Regions from separate parts of the Cedecea davisae genome, predicted to be linked through region 2. Evidence: predicted binding sites of a transcription regulator. Region 2 holds the regulator's gene; the other holds the start of a gene.
What was found. The regulator Fur, encoded in region 2, represses iron uptake genes when iron is present. The targets are predictions, from matches to a motif close to ATAATAATGAGAACNACTATCAA.
Positions count from the first base shown of each region.

Region 1 (3,415 bases), 710 kb from region 2:
TCATTACGCCGCTCTTCACTGAGATAACCCACCATGCCGAAATCAATAAAACCTACGCGGTTTCCTTCAAGCGCCATCACGTTGCCAGGATGAGGATCGGCATGATAAATACGGTGCTCGAAAAGCATTTTTATAAACGCCTCAGAGCCTTTACGCGCCAGCAGCGCCCCGTCAAAACCGGCGGCAGCAAGCTGGCCGCTGTCGACGGGAGAAACGCCGGGAAGAAACGCCTGCACCATCAGCGTAGGACTGCACCATTCCCAATAAATTTTAGGAATGGCCACGTCTTCGGAGCTGGTGAATAGCTGATAAATTTTTTCACCGTTAGCGGCCTCATGGCAAAAATCCAGCTCCTGATGCAGCGCATTTTCCAGATAACGGACCAGCATCACCGGCTGAAATCGTGCCAGCGTTTCGCTTTGCTGCTCAACGCTTTCGGCAAGATAGCGCAGCAGGCGCAGGTCTGCTTTTATCGTGGCTTCAATCCCGGGGCGCTGGATCTTGACGATAACTTCATCGCCGTTTTTAAGGCGGGCACGGTGAATTTGCGCCATCGAACCGCTGGCGAGGGGCTTTTCGTCAAACCGGGCAAATATATCGGCGGGGGGAGCGCCAAGCGTAGCGGTAACCTGCGGTTCAAGCATCGGCCAGGGCAGCGGATTAGCGCCAGAATTTAGCTGACTTAGCGCCTGAGTCCAGGCTGGCTCCAGCAGATCGCTGCGGGTAGAAAGAATTTGCCCGAGCTTAACGAAGGTGGGGCCTAGCTCTTCGAATGCGGCGCATAAGCGCTCCGGCACAGGGCGCAAATCATGCTGATGATTACTGCTTAGCTTGTCGTGAAGAGAAGATAAGCCCAAAAGCCGCACGATATCCTGCAGGCCGTAGCGGAGCATCACTCCGGTTATCTCCTGCAACCGCACCCGGTCGCGAGCCGTGACCATAATCATTTTTATCATCTGGCTAAACTCCTTTTTTCCTTATCAGGAGGATAGCTGATAAATCGGCTATTGGGCCTGGAGCAAAATTTACGGCAGCTTGACTGAAATTTAGTGATACTTTGGTCAAATTAATACCTGTCGAGCACGCCTCCAATCACATAAATAGATATTTTCTATACATCTTTTCCCTTGCGGCGTTCAGTCGCTTTTCTACTTTGATATTTCCTTTTACACCAGTGGCTTAAACAGCTCTTTTCGCCATCGGCAAGAGTTTTACGACGGTCTATCCTTAGTAAAGACGCCCAAAAAAGCAGCGTTTCCCGAATACCCCTGTTTTCAGAACGTTGTATTGATAATTGTTATCATTAACATAAGGGTATCGGCCTTCGGGCGCAGAGACAAATGAGGTGATTAATGGATGTGCAAACCGGTTCCTTCGATCCCAGTGAATTTGCCTGGCAGGGGCTAACCCTGACCCCGGCGGCCAGCGCTCATATCCGCGAGCTGGCGGCGAAACAGCCCGAGCTGCGGGGGATACGCCTGAGTATCAAACAGACGGGCTGTGCGGGGTTTGGTTACGTGCTGGACACGGTTACCGAGCCTAAGCCGGACGATCTGGTGTATGAGTTTGACGGCGCGCGCCTGTGGGTGCCGCTCTCCGCGATGCCTTTTATCGACGGCACCGAAGTTGATTACGTGCGCGAAGGCCTGAATCAGATCTTTAAATTTAATAACCCGAAAGCCCAGCACGAATGCGGCTGTGGCGAAAGCTTTGGGGTATAGGCGGTACTTATGTCTCGTAATACTGAAGCAACTGACGATGTCAAAACCTGGACCGGCAACCTCAATTATAAAGAGGGCTTCTTCACCGAGCTGCAAACCGAGCAGATTGCGAAGGGCGTAAACGAAGAGGTGGTTCGGGCCATTTCAGCTCGTCGTAACGAGCCGGACTGGATGCTGGAGTTTCGCCTGAACGCTTATCATGCGTGGCTGAAGATGGAAGAGCCGCACTGGCTCAAAGCCCATTATGAAAAGCTTAACTACCAGGACTACAGCTATTATTCCGCGCCGTCGTGCGGCAGCTGCGATGACAACTGTGCCTCTCAGCCGGGTGCGGTGCAGCAGCCAACTAACGCGTTTCTGACTAACGAAGTGGAAGAGGCGTTTAAGCAGCTTGGCGTGCCGGTGCGTGAAGGTAGCGAAGTTGCGGTCGATGCCATTTTTGACTCCGTATCGGTCGCCACGACTTACCGTGAAAAGCTCTCCGAACAGGGCATTATTTTCTGCTCCTTCGGGGAAGCGATTCATGATTACCCGGAGCTGGTGAAGAAATATCTCGGCACCGTGGTGCCGTCCAACGATAACTTCTTTGCCGCGCTGAATGCCGCCGTAGCGTCCGACGGCACCTTTATCTACATCCCGAAAGGCGTGCGCTGCCCGATGGAGCTGTCCACTTACTTCCGCATCAACGCGGAGAAAACGGGCCAGTTCGAGCGTACCATTCTGGTGGCCGATGAAGGCAGCTACGTCAGCTATATCGAAGGCTGTTCTGCTCCGGTTCGCGACAGCTATCAGCTGCACGCTGCGGTGGTAGAAGTCATCATTCATCGCGATGCGGAAGTAAAATACTCCACGGTGCAGAACTGGTTCCCGGGGGATAACAACACCGGCGGCATCCTCAACTTCGTGACCAAGCGCGCGCTATGCGAAGGTGAAAACAGCAAGATGTCCTGGACCCAGTCGGAAACCGGCTCGGCCATCACCTGGAAGTACCCGAGCGTTATCCTGCGCGGCGACAACTCCATCGGCGAGTTCTTCTCCGTGGCGCTGACCTCCGGCCACCAGCAGGCGGACACCGGCACCAAGATGATCCACATCGGCAAGAACACCAAATCGACGATTATTTCGAAAGGGATTTCCGCCGGGCACAGCCAGAACAGCTATCGCGGCCTGGTGAAAATCATGCCGACGGCCACCAACGCCCGTAACTTCACCCAGTGCGACTCAATGCTCATCGGCCCGGACAGCGGGGCGCATACCTTTCCGTATGTCGAATGCCGTAACAACACGGCTCAGCTTGAGCACGAAGCCACAACCTCGCGCATCGGTGAAGACCAGCTGTTCTACTGCCTGCAGCGCGGTATCAGCGAAGATGATGCTATCTCGATGATAGTCAACGGATTCTGTAAAGACGTGTTCTCAGAGTTGCCGCTCGAATTCGCGGTGGAAGCACAAAAATTATTAGCCATCAGCCTCGAACACAGCGTCGGTTAAGGATTAAGGGAAAATTATGTTAAGCATTAAAGATTTACAGGTCAGCGTTGAGGACAAAGAGATCCTGCGTGGCTTAAACCTCGAAGTGAAGCCGGGCGAAGTGCACGCCATTATGGGGCCGAACGGCTCCGGCAAAAGTACCTTATCCGCGACGCTTGCAGGCCGTGAAGACTATGAAATCACCGGCGGTTCGGTACAGTTTA
Region 1 is NZ_CP172054.1:2,830,814-2,834,228, reverse strand. Features, by position in the region: gene ACG1VR_RS13550 (ABC1 kinase family protein) at 1-956, opposite strand, end outside; gene sufA (Fe-S cluster assembly scaffold SufA) at 1,353-1,721, shown strand; gene sufB (Fe-S cluster assembly protein SufB) at 1,731-3,212, shown strand; gene sufC (Fe-S cluster assembly ATPase SufC) at 3,229-3,415, shown strand, end outside.
Region 1: sufA (Fe-S cluster assembly scaffold SufA) is a predicted target of Fur. The motif match lies at 1,288-1,310, and genes of this name have one in related genera.

Region 2 (3,415 bases):
CCATGTGATTGCCGGAGCCGGACACTGGGTCCACGCCGAGAAACCGGATGCGGTTTTGCGCGCAATTCACCGATTTATCGACGCTGATGCGAAAAACTGATTAAAAACAGAACGACCGGGACGCAGAAGTCGCTAACGCGTTGGCGCGAATGGCGCGCTGATGTATGATGGCGCGCTTAATTGCACCGGCACCCTGCCCCTGCAGCCAGAATTCCCTGTCAGTATCCTAATCATGGCAAAAGAACAAACGGACCGTACTACATTAGATCTGTTCGCGGACGAGCGTCGCCCCGGGCGGCCTAAAACCAATCCGCTCTCGCGCGATGAGCAGCTGCGTATCAATAAACGCAACCAGCTAAAGCGCGATAAAGTGCGTGGTTTGAAGCGGGTAGAGCTAAAACTGAACAACGATGCGGTCGACGCCCTCAACCAGCTTGCCGACGCGCGTAATATTAGCCGTAGTGAGCTTATCGAAGAGATGTTGCTCGAGCAGCTCAAAAAGCTGGCTTAAGCGCTTTATACGCGCTTCGAGAAATCTGAAATCATAAAACGGTGAGCGAAACCATGTTGCAGACTGTGCACCAGGGCGTGATAGCTGTTTCCGCTGGCGATTCTGTTCTGCTATGATTGCCCTATACGTGGGCATTTAACGGCCAGCATACTATTTAGTTTCAAGAGGTTATTTTACTCATGGCAATCGTAGGCATTTTTTTCGGCAGCGACACCGGTAACACCGAAAATATCGCGAAAATGATTCAAAAACAGCTCGGTAAAGAAGTTGCTGAGGTGCGTGACATTGCTAAAAGCAGCAAAGAAGATCTCGAAGGTTTCGACATTCTGTTGCTCGGCATTCCAACCTGGTACTACGGCGAAGCCCAGTGCGATTGGGATGATTTCTTCCCAACCCTCGAAGAAGTCGATTTCAACGGCAAGCTGGTTGCGCTGTTCGGCTGCGGCGACCAGGAAGATTATGCAGAATACTTCTGCGACGCGCTCGGCACCATCCGCGACATCATTGAACCGCGCGGCGCGGCGATTGTTGGCCACTGGCCAACCGCAGGCTACCACTTCGAAGCCTCCAAAGGCCTCGCGGATGACGACCACTTTGTTGGCCTGGCGATTGACGAAGACCGCCAGCCAGAACTGACCGCAGAACGCGTTGAAAAGTGGGTTAAGCAGGTTTCTGAAGAGCTGAATCTGGCCGATATCATTAACGCCTGATTTCAATGGCGCAAATGATGAATTTGCGCCATCTTGATAGATTGCAGCAATGAAAATAATTGCTACAAGTTTGTAACTTTCTCGTACATCCCTGTACAATGTCTTCCTGATAGCTTGGCTGATAATTACTGTAAATGGCGACGCCGCCACGATTTTTCAGCCTTATTTTGCACCATACTTGCGGTTCCCATTTAGAAGCAGCAGTTCTATAATGAGACGCATTACTCTTAACGCTCACTGCAGTTTGAGCGAATCGTTAAGCAACAGGACAATTTCCGCATGACTGACAACAATACCGCATTAAAGAAGGCCGGCTTGAAAGTCACGCTTCCGCGATTAAAAATCCTTGAAGTGCTGCAAGAGCCGGTAAATCATCACGTCAGCGCGGAAGACTTATATAAACGACTGATCGATATGGGCGAAGAGATTGGCCTGGCGACGGTCTACCGCGTGCTGAACCAGTTTGACGATGCCGGGATCGTGACCCGTCATAATTTTGAAGGCGGCAAGTCCGTTTTTGAACTGACCCAGCAGCATCACCACGATCACCTTATCTGCCTCGACTGCGGTAAAGTGATTGAATTCAGCGATGACTCCATCGAGCTGCGCCAGCGTGAAATTGCCGCTCGTCACGGTATTCGCCTGACCAACCATAGCCTGTATCTGTACGGGCACTGCGCTGAAGGCGACTGCCGCGAAGACGAAAACGCTCACGCGCCTAAAGAGAAGTAAAGCGCTTTAGCGAACGCCGCCCTACTCTGACGGCGGCGCTCAAAAAAACAAAAACCGGTGAATCGCTTCACCGGTTTTTTTATCGACTAAAGAAAGTAAAGCCTTAGCCGTTGTTGGCGCGAATTTCCTGCCAAATTTTGTCGCAGCGTACTTTTGCCGCTTCGTCATTGCCGCTTTTTCTGGCCTGGATACATTTCTGGTAGTCCAGCACGTTAACCGTTTCCTTCTCGGCAAAGGCCTGGTGCTGTTTTTCCTGGCGCAGCACGTTCAGCACGCTCTGGCAGGCTTCAATTTTATCCGGGTTACCTTCCGCAGTATTGATACAGGCGCTATAGGCCTGCTTCAGGCGTGAGTCTTCCTTCGGAGCCGCAGGCTGAACGCAGGCGGACAGGCTAAAGGCTACGGCGGTAACCAGCAGAATCTTTTTCATATTCTATCCTTATCAAAATCGGGCGCTTTCGCGCCCGGTTTCACATCAGAAGATGGTGAATGGTGCGATAACGATGAATTTCACGTCACGCTCATCCTGGAACATGTTGCCGTAACCACCGCCCCAGCTTGGGATGTCTGAGTGGTTGTCGTACTGGGTAAAGTGCAGTTTGAACAGCGTACCTTTAGCACGACCTTCCTGCACGGTGTACATCGCGTCCAGACTGTAAGAAGACTCTTTGATTTTGTTGGCCGCAAGATCCTGACGGTTACCGGCAGCATCAAGCGCCCAGGTAGATGGTTTCGCATCCCATGCATAGACATAGGAGCCACCCACTGCCCAACCCGGCAGGTTCCAGTTGCTCAGGTCGTACATTGCGCCGAAGAATACCGCTTTTTCGCCGTTGGCGTTGAAGTCAGAGCGGTTATCCCACCACACGTCGAGACGGCCGTTGGAGGAAGCGTAGGTTGGGGTCATACGCTGCAGGAAGTACCCCTGCTGGCCTTCTGCCTTAACCATGGTTCCTTCGAGACGCAGGTCAACCTGGCCTACTTTATAGCCGAAGGTCAGTGCCTGCAGCCATGCGGTGCCGTCGTAAATATCGTTGATGGTATTATTGCTGGCTTTATCGCGGGTGCCGTAGAACTGGTAGCTGGTGCTCAGAGGGCTGCCTGCAACATCAAATTTGTAGCTGGCTTTAGCAAAATACTGGTCAACGAAGCCCTGGGCCTGGCCGAATGCCCCTTCCAGAATCAAGTCATTTTTGAAGTCATACTTCGCGCCGATGGAGTGCAGATAGTCGACTTTGGTCTTTTTGTCGTTCTGATAGAACTTATCCGTTTCCAGGTGCCATGGAGCCTTGTACTCGTTGGTCCACATGTAGGAGAAGCTCAGCGCGCCCGCATCGCCATAGTCAAAGGCAGCACCGGCTTCAGCACCCTGATAGGTACCCGGCATAAAGCTCCAGTGCGGAGCCAGCAGGGTCTGGCCGGTTGGCTGGATGTAACCCGCACGCGCCCAAACCGGGCCATA
Region 2 is NZ_CP172054.1:3,541,944-3,545,358, forward strand. Features, by position in the region: gene ybfF (esterase) at 1-100, shown strand, start outside; gene ybfE (LexA regulated protein) at 233-511, shown strand; gene fldA (flavodoxin FldA) at 691-1,221, shown strand; gene fur (ferric iron uptake transcriptional regulator) at 1,501-1,953, shown strand; gene chiQ (ChiQ/YbfN family lipoprotein) at 2,057-2,383, opposite strand; gene chiP (chitoporin) at 2,429-3,415, opposite strand, start outside.